4 regions of the Lysinibacillus sp. FSL H8-0500 genome follow, and region 4 is predicted to be linked to each of the others. Evidence: predicted binding sites of a transcription regulator. Region 4 holds the regulator's gene; each other region holds the start of a gene.
The links. Region 4 encodes LexA, which represses DNA repair genes until DNA is damaged. Its sites were predicted from a motif close to CGAACATATGTTCG; they were not measured.
Positions count from the first base shown of each region.

Region 1: the regulator LexA is predicted to act here: its motif matches at 1,337-1,350, upstream of MHB44_RS15365 (carbohydrate kinase).
Region 2: the regulator LexA is predicted to act here: its motif matches at 1,288-1,301, upstream of addB (helicase-exonuclease AddAB subunit AddB).
Region 3: the regulator LexA is predicted to act here: its motif matches at 1,628-1,641, upstream of parE (DNA topoisomerase IV subunit B).

Region 1 covers NZ_CP150292.1:3,214,895-3,218,112, reverse strand. The annotation lists gene MHB44_RS15370 (MFS transporter) at 35-1,282, shown strand; gene MHB44_RS15365 (carbohydrate kinase) at 1,385-2,476, shown strand; gene MHB44_RS15360 (pseudouridine-5'-phosphate glycosidase) at 2,481-3,218, shown strand, end outside.
Region 2 covers NZ_CP150292.1:916,645-919,862, forward strand. The annotation lists gene MHB44_RS04195 (XRE family transcriptional regulator) at 1-419, shown strand, start outside; gene MHB44_RS04200 (TVP38/TMEM64 family protein) at 431-1,069, shown strand; gene addB (helicase-exonuclease AddAB subunit AddB) at 1,373-3,218, shown strand, end outside.
Region 3 covers NZ_CP150292.1:2,308,806-2,312,023, reverse strand. The annotation lists gene parE (DNA topoisomerase IV subunit B) at 1-1,609, opposite strand, end outside; gene plsY (glycerol-3-phosphate 1-O-acyltransferase PlsY) at 2,090-2,692, shown strand; gene MHB44_RS10995 (HesB/YadR/YfhF family protein) at 2,714-3,004, shown strand; gene MHB44_RS10990 (spore germination protein) at 3,127-3,218, shown strand, end outside.
Region 4 covers NZ_CP150292.1:1,407,564-1,410,781, forward strand. The annotation lists partial or broken gene MHB44_RS06515 (IS110 family transposase) at 1-753, shown strand, start outside; gene lexA (transcriptional repressor LexA) at 962-1,579, opposite strand; gene MHB44_RS06525 (LysM peptidoglycan-binding domain-containing protein) at 1,739-2,059, shown strand; gene MHB44_RS06530 (recombinase family protein) at 2,056-2,721, shown strand; gene def (peptide deformylase) at 2,740-3,218, opposite strand, start outside.

The DNA.
Region 1 (3,218 bases), 1.8 Mb from region 4:
TTTAACAACAGATAGAGAGAAAGTAGGTGTTTGTATGAAACGTATTCATTATAGCTGGTTTATTTTGGTGGTGACATTTTTTTCGATTATTGTAGCAGGGATTACCATCTCTTCCTCCGGTGTTTTTATTGCTCCTCTCGAAGAAGAGTTTCAATGGGAGCGTTCAACAATTGCCTTAGCATTTGCCATCAGCTTATTTTTATATGGTATATCAGGACCGTTTATGGCAGCACTACTTGAAATTATAGGCTTAAAGAAAATGATGTTAAGCGCAATGGCCACTTTAGCTGTAGGGCTGACCTTGACGTTTTTTATAAGTCAATCATGGCAATTAATCATTATTTGGGGAGGCATTATAGGCCTTGGTGCAAGTCTCTTTTTAACAGTACTTAGTCCTTATGTAGCCAATCATTGGTTTGTGAAACGAAGAGGGTTAGCGGTTGGTATTCTAACGGCTAGTACGGCGACAGGTCAATTAATTTTACTACCAGTTCTAGCTATGATGATTGAACACTATTCTTGGAGAGGTGCCATCAGTTTAATTCTTATTCTTAGTGTCGTAATGTTTATATTGATTGCTATCGTCATTAAAAATAAACCTCAGGATATCGGTACCACGCCTTATGGGCAGGAAGATGTGGTAGAGGAGCAAGCAATTCAACTAAATAAAAATCCAATTACGATTGCCTTTAATGGTTTGTTAGTGGCAGTTAAAGTAAAAGCGTTTTGGCTATTAGCAGGTAGCTTTTTTATTTGCGGGCTATCGACAAGTGGATTAATTGGTACGCATTTTGTTTCCTATTGTATTAGCTTTGGTATTCCTTTAGTGACTGCTGCGTCATTGCTGTCATTTATGGGTGTCTTTAATTTACTTGGTACAACGATCTCAGGCTGGTTATCTGATCGTTTTGATAATCGTTGGCTATTGTTTTGGTATTATTTATTAAGAGGGGCTTCTTTATTATTACTGCCTTATGCACTTGTACAAGGATCACTTGTGTTATTAACAATTTTTACAATTTTTTATGGCTTGGATTGGATTGCCACAGTGCCGCCAACCATTAGCATTACTCGCCAAACATTTGGTATGCAGCAAAGTAGTGTCATCTATGGCTGGATATTTGCAGCACATCAGATAGGGGCCGCCGTTGCTGCATATGGGGGAGGACTTATCTATAAGTTTTTCAATGCCTACACATGGGCTTTTTTCCTAGCAGGTCTATTTTGTGCCATGGCGAGTTTATTTGTGATTATCATTAAAAAGCAACCTAAAGCGTATTAAATAATGAAAAGGTTGGACATCAATAAATGGGTTCAACTTTTTTTTGACTTATATCAAACAAAAGTTTATAATGTAAACAAATATAATAAAAGGTGATGCTATGTGAATGAAAGAGAACAGGCGGTGCTTGCTTTAATTCGCCAGAATCCGTTTATGTCTCAGCAAGAGATGGCAGATGCTATGAATCTGTCTCGTCCCGTACTTGCGAATTTAGTGTCTAATTTAATGAAGCAAGGAAAAATTGTAGGCCGTGCTTATATTTTACCCGAGGAAAATGAAATTATTTGCATCGGTGGCGCTAATTTAGACCGCAAATTCCATGTAAAGGGCAATGTTCAATTTGGAACATCTAATCCTGCCAGTTCTTCCTTTAGTGTAGGTGGCGTTGGTCGAAATATTGCTGAAAACTTAGGCAGATTAAACCACCAAGTGACGTTACTGACAACGGCAGGTAAGGATGCTGATTGGCAAGTGATCCAAGAGGCTTCGGAATCCTTTATGAATCTACGTTATGTAGAGCAGCTTGCAGAGGCTTCTACAGGCTCTTATACTGCCATAATGGATGAACAAGGGGAGCTAGCACTAGCTGTAGCGAATATGGAGGTTTATGACCTTCTGTTACCTAGCTTGTTGAAAAAGCATGAAACAATGCTTGTCAACGCAGGCTGTTTTATTTTGGATTTAAACTGTCCAAAGGAAACAGTGGCGTATATCCAGCAAGTAGCTATTGCGCGTGCTATTCCACTTGTTATTGTGCCCGTATCCTCGCCAAAAATGAATCGACTACCTGAAACATTACAAGGCGTAACTTGGTTTATTTGTAACACGGATGAAGCGGAAACGATTGTTGGACATAAAATTGAAAACGCTACCCATTATGAAAAAGCATTACAACAGCTCCTACAATTAGGTGCTGAGCATGTTATTATCACGGCTGGCAGCAAGGGTGTTTATGCAGCGTCTACAACGATTGCACCTCGTCATTTTGCTGCAAAAGTGATTAACAAAATTGAAGATGTGACAGGAGCAGGAGATGCCTTTGTCAGCGCTGTTATTCATAGTTGGCTGACCGGACAATCCTTTGCGACATGTATTGATGCTGGATTAACCAATGCAAAAAATACATTGGCCTCTCCTTATACAGTAAGACCTGAATTATCAGTAGATTTGTTGAAAAATGAAATGGAGGAATAACAACATGAAAGAATTCATCGTATTATCAGAAGAAGTAAAAGCAGGACAAGCAAAAGGTCTACCAATCGTTGCATTAGAATCAACAATTATTTCACACGGTATGCCATATCCACAAAACGTGCAAACTGCGCGTGAAGTTGAGCAAATTATTCGCGATAATGGTGCAGTCCCAGCAACCATTGCATTAATTGATGGCAAAATTAAAATTGGTTTATCAGATGAAGAGCTTGAAATGTTTGGAAATGCGGAGGATGTAGCAAAAGCTTCACGTCGTGACTTAGGCTACTTACTAGCAACGAAAAAATTAGGTGCTACAACTGTTGCAGCGACAATGATCTGTGCAGAGCTTGCAGGTATTGAAATCTTTGTCACAGGTGGTATTGGCGGTGTACACCGCGGTGCAGAAACAACAATGGACGTCTCTGCTGACTTAGAAGAATTAGCACAAACAAATGTTGCGGTTATTTGTGCGGGTGCAAAATCTATTTTAGACATCGGTCTTACACTAGAATACCTTGAAACAAAAGGTGTGCCAGTGGCTGGCTATGGTACGGCTGAATTACCAGCATTCTATACACGTCAAAGTGGCTTCGATGTCAACTTCCAGCTTGATACACCAGAGGAAGTGGCGGAAATGCTGCGTGCGAAATGGCAATTAGGTTTAAAAGGTGGCGCTGTGATCGCAAACCCAATTCCAGAAGCGGATGCACTAGAACATGCCTTTATTACAAACATTATTGAA
Region 2 (3,218 bases), 490 kb from region 4:
CAAATCCCACTGTATCAACGATTTGGAAAATTGCAGCAGGTATGCGTGTTTCTTTTTCCTCTTTATTACAGCCGCCAACCGCTCATTACACACGTTATAGCAGCAAAAATGCACCACATGTGGATGAGGATGAGGGACGTTATCGCGTGTATTCCATTATTCCCTATAGTCCTGAGAGGGGCTGGGAATTTTATAAGGTTGAAATGGAACCTGGCGCAGTAAGCAGGAGTGAAGCTCATACAGAAGGGGTAGAGGAAACTGTAATCGTTATTAAAGGACAAGCCATGATTTCTGCTGGAGATATGCATGAATTACTGGATGAAGGGGATACACTAGTATTCTCAGGGCATCAACCCCATGAGTATCGCAATACATCAGAAGGGCTAACCATTTTACATTTAATTTTACAGTATAAATAGAGGTGTCAATAGTGAGTGAATGGTTTACTGTAGAAAATATTGAACAAATTGCGGCACAGTATCGAACACTTGGTCCAATTATTGGTTTATTGCTACCATTTTTAGAAGCGTTTTTACCATTCTTACCATTAGTCGTGTTCGTTGTAGCCAATGCAAGTGCATTTGGATTATGGGTAGGGTTTTTATTATCTTGGTTAGGTTCTGTCGCTGGATCTTATGCGGTATTTTTGCTTGTTCGTCATTTTGGCAAGCATCCAAAGCTGCGATTTTTGACAGGCAGTAAAAAAGTACAAAGGCTTATTCAATGGGTGGATATGAACGGCCTTAGCCCTCTGTTTGTTCTGCTATGCTTCCCTTTTACACCATCTGTTATTGTCAATATTGTTGCTGGATTGTCCAATATTCATAAAAAGTTTTACTTAATTGTTTTACTAGCTGGAAAGTTTGTCATGATTTTAGGGATGAGTGTCCTCGGCTATGATTTAAAATCATTACTGACGAGCCCTGTAAGATTGGTGATTGCAGCTGTTGCGATTTTGATTTTATGGTGGATAGGCAAGCTGATCGAGAAACGTTTGAATGCGCGTGTTGAGAGAGATTTACGGCAAGCGCGAAATTTGCCAGAAAACCGAGATAAACATGCAAGTTAATAACTTAACCAAGCAAACAGCCTTTTTTTGTTATAGATGAGAAGAGGCTGTTTTTAATTGTTACCAAATGAAGCTTGTTAGATAGTATTTACTAGCTTTTTTCGATAGAATTTAAGTAAAGTGATCAATTTGGCAGTAGAATCGCTCAATAATAAGGTTAAAGTGATCAAATCAGCAGTGAAATCGCTCAATAACAGGATTAAAGTGATGAAACTAGCAGAACAATTGTTCAAAATGGGGTTAAGCTGTTCAAAACAGCCAGAAGTCCACTCAATCTCAAATTAAAAAAGGGGGGAGAAGTTCATGACATTGCGTATTGTTTCGGGGCGTTCGGGAACAGGGAAATCCGCTTTTATTTATAAGGAAATTGTCGAGCAACTCAAGTCAGATCCATTAGGTCATCCTATTTTTATTATTGTTCCTGATCAGATGTCCTATTCTACAGAATATGAACTAACGAATAAACATGGTGTACAAGGTTTAATTCGTGCACAGGTGATGACATTTAAACGTTTAGCATGGCTTGTGCTGCAGGAGACAGGTGGGATTGCTCGTAAAGAAGTAAATGGCTATGGTTATCGCATGCTGATTCGCAAATTGTTAGAGGAACAACAAAGCGGATTCTCTTTATTTCGACAAGCTGCTGGCAAACGTGGCTTTACAGAGGAAATTGAAGCGCTGTTAAAGGAGTTTAGCCGTTATAGTGTCAATAGCACTGTTTTAGCAGAGGTAATAGCCTCGTTAAAGGCAATTGATGCACCGCATACATTACAGGCTAAAGCAAGTGATTTGCATGTTGTGTTACAGGCATTAGAGGAACAGCTTGGGACAACCTATGTCGATAGTGAGGGCTATTATCCAATTCTAACTGAGCAATTAAAATATGCAGAAACAATGAAACAAGCGACTATTTATATTGATGGTTTCACAGCCTTTACTGTGCGAGAGCTAGAGCTAGTGCGAGAATTATTAAAGGTTACGAGACAAGTAACAGTTGTTCTACCATTCGATCATATGGATGAGGCATTCGATGAGCAGGCTTTATTTCATGAGGCGGCATTAACCAATCAACGACTGCATGATATTGTACAAGAAGAAGGCATTGAAGTTGATGCACCAATCCATTTTTATCATACAAGAAGATTCTCTTCCAACGATTTACAGCATATAGAGGCTCGATTTGCTGATATAGTGCCGCAAACAAAAAAAAACGTAGGAGATGTACAGGTGTTTGAGGCGTCTAATCGCCGAGCAGAGGTGCATGCCATTGCCCGGGAAATAACGAAGCTAACTAGGGAAGATGGTTATCGTTATCGTGATATTGTACTACTGTATCGCCAGGCGGAATTATATGATCCACTTATTACAAGTATTTTTCAACAATATGAAATTCCTATTTTTACAAATACAAAAAAGACAATGCTTCACCATCCTTTAATTGAGCTAAGTCGTTCCGCATTAGAGGTAATAACTTCTAATTGGAAATATGAGCCTGTTTTTCGTAGTGTCAAAACAGATTTATTTTTCCCATTACAGGCTGAGTTAGCGATTTGGCGTGAGCGTGCAGATCGTTTAGAAAATTATTGCTTAGCACAGGGGATTTATGGAGAACGCTGGTTTGAGGAGTCTCGTTGGTTTTATAAAAAATATCGTGGCTTAGAGTTCCATTCGCGTGTACAAACAGATGAGGAACGAGCAATGCAGGCAGAAATCGAGGCCATTCGAGATGAAATTCGTCAACCATTAAAAAATTTGCAGGATCAGCTTGAACGAGCGCAAACAGGACGAGCAATAGCGACTGCTTTATTTGAGTTTATAGAGGCATTGCATGTTTATGATAAGCTTCAAGCCTTAAAGGATCGTGAGCTTGAGCGAGGTGATGCGTTAGCGGCAAGCGAGCATGAGCAGGCATGGCATGAATGGGTAGCTGTGCTAGATCAATTTGTTTATATGTTTGGAGAGCAGGGGCTGTCTCTGGAGGAAGCGGCAAAGATTCTTGATGAAGGCTTTGATACTTTAGAATTTTCGAGAATTCCGCCTACCTTAGATGAAGTGATGGTAGCGACGGTTGATTTAGCGCGACTTTCTGATATAAAAGCGGCTTTTGTAATAGGGATGAATGATGGTGTTTATCCAACACGAATGGACT
Region 3 (3,218 bases), 900 kb from region 4:
GTGCAATAAAGACTTTCCCATCCTCAATAAGCGGACGCATATAACGATAGAAGAACGTTAATAGCAAGACTTGAATATGTGCCCCGTCTGTATCCGCATCAGTCATAATGACAACCTTATTGTAAGCAGAATCTTCAACGGAGAAATCTGAACCGACACCTGCCCCAATCGCATGAATAATGGTTGAAATTTCCTCATTTTTCATAATATCTTGCAGCTTTGCCTTTTCGGTATTAATGACCTTCCCTCGCAATGGTAAAATGGCCTGGAATGTGCGATCACGTCCTTGCTTGGCTGAGCCACCTGCAGAATCACCCTCGACTAAATACAGCTCATTTTTTGCCGCATTACGTGACTGAGCTGGGGTTAATTTTCCTGATAAAATCGTACTTCCCTTTTTATTTTTCTTGCCATTTCGTGCATCCTCACGTGCCTTTCGAGCCGCTTCTCGCACTTGCTGGGCACGAATTGCTTTTCGTACAAGAGAGGCTGATAATTCCGCATTTTCCTCCAGCACATATAAAATTTGCTCCGATACAACACTATCTACAGCGGAACGAGCCTCACTTGTACCAAGCTTGCCCTTTGTTTGTCCCTCAAATTGTAGTAAATGCTCTGGAATTCGCACAGACACGATGGCTGCTAAACCCTCTCGAATATCCGTTCCTTCTAGGTTTTTATCCTTTTCCTTCAGCAAGCCAATTTTCCTAGCATATTCATTAAAAACGCGTGTGAGTGCCGCTTTTGCACCTGTTTCATGTGTCCCACCATCACGTGTACGCACATTATTGACAAAGGATAAAATCGTTTCGGAATAGCCATCGTTATATTGGAAAGCAAACTCTACTTCGATATCATCCTGTATGCCTTCTACATATTTCACAGGATGAAGGACATCTTTTTCTTCATTCAAATACGCAACGAAAGCTTCAATACCGTTCTCATAAAAGAACACATCCTTTTTGCCTTCCTCGCGCTCATCAATTAATTCAATTTTTAAGCCCTTTAATAAAAAAGCTGACTCACGTAAACGCTCTGCTAATGTATCGTAGTTAAATTTTGTCACAGAGAAAATCGTTTCATCTGGTAGAAAATGAACCAGTGTCCCTGTTTGCTTTGTCTGTCCAATTTCTTCAAGCGTTGTTACGGGATGTCCACCGTTTTCAAAGCGCTGACGATATTTTTTCCCATCGCGATGAATCGTTACCTCTAAAAAGGTTGATAGCGCATTCACAACAGAGGAGCCTACACCATGCAAGCCGCCACTTGTCTTATAACCGCCCTGCCCAAATTTCCCGCCAGCATGTAATATCGTAAAAATAATTTCAGGGGTTGGCTTGCCCATTTTATGCATACCTGTTGGCATCCCACGGCCAAAGTCACGCACACTTACACTTTGATCTTTATGAATCGTGACAATAATATGAGCTCCAAAGCCAGCCAGTGCTTCATCCACCGCATTATCTACGATTTCATACACAAGGTGGTGAAGTCCACGGCCATCCGTTGAACCGATATACATGCCGGGTCGTTTGCGTACCGCTTCTAATCCTTCTAATACTTGTATGGCGTCATCATTATAGACGCTAGGTGACTGTTTATTCGTCAAAAAATTCCCCTCCAAAAACAAACGCATGTTCTATTGCTATTCTCATCCTAATCAATCATAGCATTTCCTGTCAAGATCTAGCGACAGGTCTTATTTAATTTTACTCTTTTCAATAGTAAACATCTTCAACACTTTCTTAAAAATGGGATTTAAGCAAGTTAAGTAGCTGCTCTTCTCTTAGTCGTAACATTTGACGCATCATTACGCATTTAGTTGCAAAATAAACTACACACCAATCCTCCATACATCATCAGCAAACATGCTAAAGATAGACTTCTATTCTATCAAAGGAAGGAACAATTGACAAAATGACCATTATCCCTATATTTGCGTTGCTACTCTCTAATGATTGGATTGTCTAACTATTTGAATTCAAGGCTTCCTGTGAATTCTCCTTCCGAACATTGTAGATTCACAAGAAAAAGTGTAAAATACTTGTGACAAACTATTCGTATCAAGTGAAGGAAAGGTGTCTACCTTATGGTGAATGGACTTATTATTTTATGCGCTTATCTAATTGGCTCTATACCTTCTGGGCTATGGATAGGCAAACTTTTTTATCATACAGATATTCGTGAACATGGAAGCGGTAACCTTGGTGCAACCAATACCTTTCGAATATTAGGGAAAAAAGCAGGGATTGTTGTCACGGTGATGGATGTTTTAAAGGGAACAGCGGCTGTTTTACTAGTATCATTGCCCGTTTTCGCAGACAGCCCTATCCATCCATTAGTGCTTGGTCTAGTTGCCGTAATTGGTCATATGTTCCCTATCTTTGCTAATTTCCGCGGTGGAAAAGCGGTGGCAACCTCTGCTGGTGTGTTACTTGGTTATTCATGGCCCCTATTTGTCCTGTTATTTATAACATTTATTGTGACATTAAAAATAACAAAAATCGTTAGCTTAACCTCTATGATCGCCGCATTAGTAGCACTTATCTATGCAATCGTTTATTATTTTGTTACAGGCGATTTTGCATTAGGCATCCTAGTAGCCTTTTTATTTACCTTTATTATTTATCGTCACCGCGCCAATATTGGCCGTATTAAAAATGGCACGGAGCCAAAGGTAAAATGGCTTTAGAGAAGAGAGGAGCATGTACGTATGGACATTGCATTGACAGATCAAGCGCTACAATGGTTTAAACAAGAGATGGAAGTCGAGCCTGGTGATACAATTCGTTTTTATGCTCGCTATGGCGGCTCTAGCCCCTTTCATGAGGGCTTTTCACTTGGCATGACACGTGAGGAACCAATTGCGATTGGTGTTGAAACCGTTATTGATGATGTAACCTATTACATTGAGGAAAAGGACTTATGGTTTTTCAACGAGCATAATTTACATGTAGACGTTGATACAAATAATGATGAATTACAATACGACTATCGTACATAAAGCAGTATATCTCCTTCGAGCTACGTGGGAGATATACTGTTTTTTAATGGCTTCCTTCGTTTATCTCCTTCTAAAGTTGTCTATTCTATAAATAATGAACGTCCATTTGAGGAGGAACGCACATGTCTCTGTCTAACAATACCAATACCTCCCCATTCCATGAAGTATTAAACGAATCCCTAGAAAAAAATCTAAAGATAATTGATCATACACT
Region 4 (3,218 bases):
AGAGATTTAACAAGACTTCGGAAAAAGTGGATTGGTCATTTAACTTCTGAAAAGAATCGCATTCAAAAAGTATTAGAAAGTTCAAATGTCAAACTAAGTACTGTGATTTCAGATGTATTTGGCGTATCCGGGCGTAAATTACTAAATCGATTAATTGAACAAGGTTATGTAGATGAAGCCGATGTCGAAAAGAATATTCATGGAAGGTTAGCCCCTAAAAAACAATTGATTACCGATTCTTTATTTGGAACACTCAATGAACATCAACTATTTCTTATTCGCCAATCTTGGCGACACATTGAATATTTGGAGTCATTGGTTTTAGAAATTGAAGAACGGATTAATCAACTATTACAAAATTATCATGAAGAACTTCAATTATTAATGACAATTCCAGGTATAAAAAAAGATACTGCCGCAGTTATCATTGCAGAAATCGGTGTAAACATGAATCAGTTTCCCACATCACAACACCTTGCTTCATGGGCAGGCGTATCTCCTGGTAATCATGAGAGTGCAGGAAAAAGAAAAAGTACGCGTTCTATTAAGGGAAATCCACACATTAAATCGGCCATGTGTGAGGCAGCTTGGGCAGTTTCAAGAAGTCGAAATCGTTGGTTAGCGAACAAATATTGGTCACTCGCAGCACGAAGAGGCAAGAAAAAAGCACTCGTTGCGATTTCGCATCGAATGCTTCGAATTATTTACTCCATGCTACTGAACAAGGAGCCATATAAAGAACCACAATTGGTTTCGTTTAACCAAAAACCAAAAGTTATAAACCAAGATACCTTCCGACAGGTACCTTTGCTTTCTCATTGGCTTTTTTCGTTATTTATAGAATGACCTAGTCCACTTAATAATATTCAAAAAACAAAGGCATTATTTATTTTCACAGAAAAAAGAGGATATATGCTTGGCAAAGAAATGCATAATCCTCAAAGCTTACTTTTATAAAGCATTAATGAACGCGGCGATAAAGGCCTACAACCTGTCCTAAAATGGAAACCTGATCAACGATAATTGGCTCCATTGTTGCATTTTCAGGCTGTAAACGGAAATGATTTTTTTCCTTAAAGAAACGCTTTACAGTCGCTTCATCCTCAGCCGTCATCGCCACAACAATATCTCCATTATCAGCAGTGGACTTTTGCTTGACAATAACTAAGTCCCCGTCAAAAATACCTGCTTCGATCATGGATTCACCCATAATCTCTAACATAAATAATTGGTCCTCACTTGTCCCATAGGCATCTGGTAGCGGGAAGTACTCTTCGATGTTTTCAATCGCCGTAATAGGAGAACCAGCCGTTACTTTCCCGACAAGCGGGACATGAATAACATTTTGCTTTTGAATCGCATCCTCTGGCTCTAAAATTTCAATGGCACGTGGCTTCGTTGGATCTCGGCGAATAAGACCTTTTTGTTCTAACCGAGCTAAATGACCGTGAACGGTTGAGCTTGAAGCAAGTCCAACTGCTTCTCCAATTTCACGTACTGATGGCGGATAGCCTTTCGTGCGCACCTCTTCCTTAATAAAAGCTAGAATATCCTCTTGTCTTTTTGTCACTTTTTTCATATTTGCTCACCTCTTTTTTTTAATATCATTCTTCTTATTTGATAGTATAACAGAATGCGAACATGTATGCAAACATAGGTTCGAAAAGTGTTTGACAAAAACGTTTGTTCGTTTTATTATAGAACGTATATTCCGAACAAACATTCTGGAAAAGGGGTTATGATGATGACTTGGTTAAAGAAGAATACGCATATCTCAATTTTAGCAGGAGCTTGTTTACTGTTTGCAGCATACCTTTACATGACTGATCCAGGAGATATAAGTTACACAAAAATTCAAATTGAGCATGGAGATAGCTTATGGTCGTTAGCAGAGCAATATCGTGGTAAAATGAGTTCAGATGATTGGATTAAGCTTGTTAAAATGGAGAATGAGTTAACAGATATTAAAATTGTAGCAGGAAAATCATTAGTCATACCTGTATTGGGTGATCAAGCCAATCCCATCAAAATCATTGAAATTGCGAGAAGTGAACAATGAGAAATAATCAACTAACAGCCGTTGTCTATTGTCGTGTGAGCACTGAAAAAGAGACACAAAGCTCCTCCTTAGAGCGTCAGCAGGAAGAACTGCAACGCTATGCCAAAGAGCAGGGCTATGAAGTGAAGGGCGTTTTTAAGGACAAGCATAGTGGCTATGATGTAGAACGAGAAGGCTTGCTTGAAATGCTTGATTTCATTAAAGAAAAAAATGTGAGTGCCCTTTTTGTACAAGATGAAACACGTTTAGGTCGTGGAAATGCGAGAATGGCGGTACTGCATTTATTGCAAAAATCAGCAACTGATGTGTTTTCCATGCATGATGCAGGACCCGTTCAATTAAATGAAATGGATACAATGCTGCTTGAGATTTTAGCTATTGTAGAGGAGTATCAGCGTAGAATCCATAATGCTAAAATCCGTCGTGGGATGCGACGAGCCGTGGAAAATGGCTATCGTCCTGAGAATAATTTATCAAATCGTGGCAATCCATATGGGCAGGAGCGCAAGGAATTGCCTGTAGAGGAAATTGTCAACCTACGTAAGCGAGGTTTTACCTTTGAGGAAATTTCCATAACGCTTAAAGGACTAGGCTTTGAGGTGAGTAAAGCCACAGTTCATCGTCGCTTCAGAGAACATCAAGAAGGGTTAGCAGGCAAATAATAAGCCTGCTAATCCTTTTTAGTATAAGCTTTCAATTATTACATTATCTGGTAGCTTAAATGGGTTTTCTTTATTGATTCTGTCATAAAACATAATACCATTTAAATGATCTATTTCATGTTGGACAACAATCGCACCATAACCTGTTAACGACACAATAAATTCTTGTCCGTGTATATCATAAGCTTTTACTTTAATTCGCTCGTAGCGCGGTACAAAGCCATGAACAGGTCGATTGACAGAAAGACAGCCTTCTCCTTCAGGTAAGTAGATCATATTCAATGAATGACTCATAATTTTAGGATTGATAAGCATCATTTCCTGCGTTTGCTCATGGTCATTAAAAAGTACAGCAAACATTCGTTTATCCAGTCCGATTTGATTCGCAGATAGTCCACTTCCTGGTCGTAATTTATACTTTTTCGCTAATATGGGATCTTGGCTATTTTTTAAGTACTGTAGCATAGATAATAAAGTATCTTGATCCTCTTTTGTAA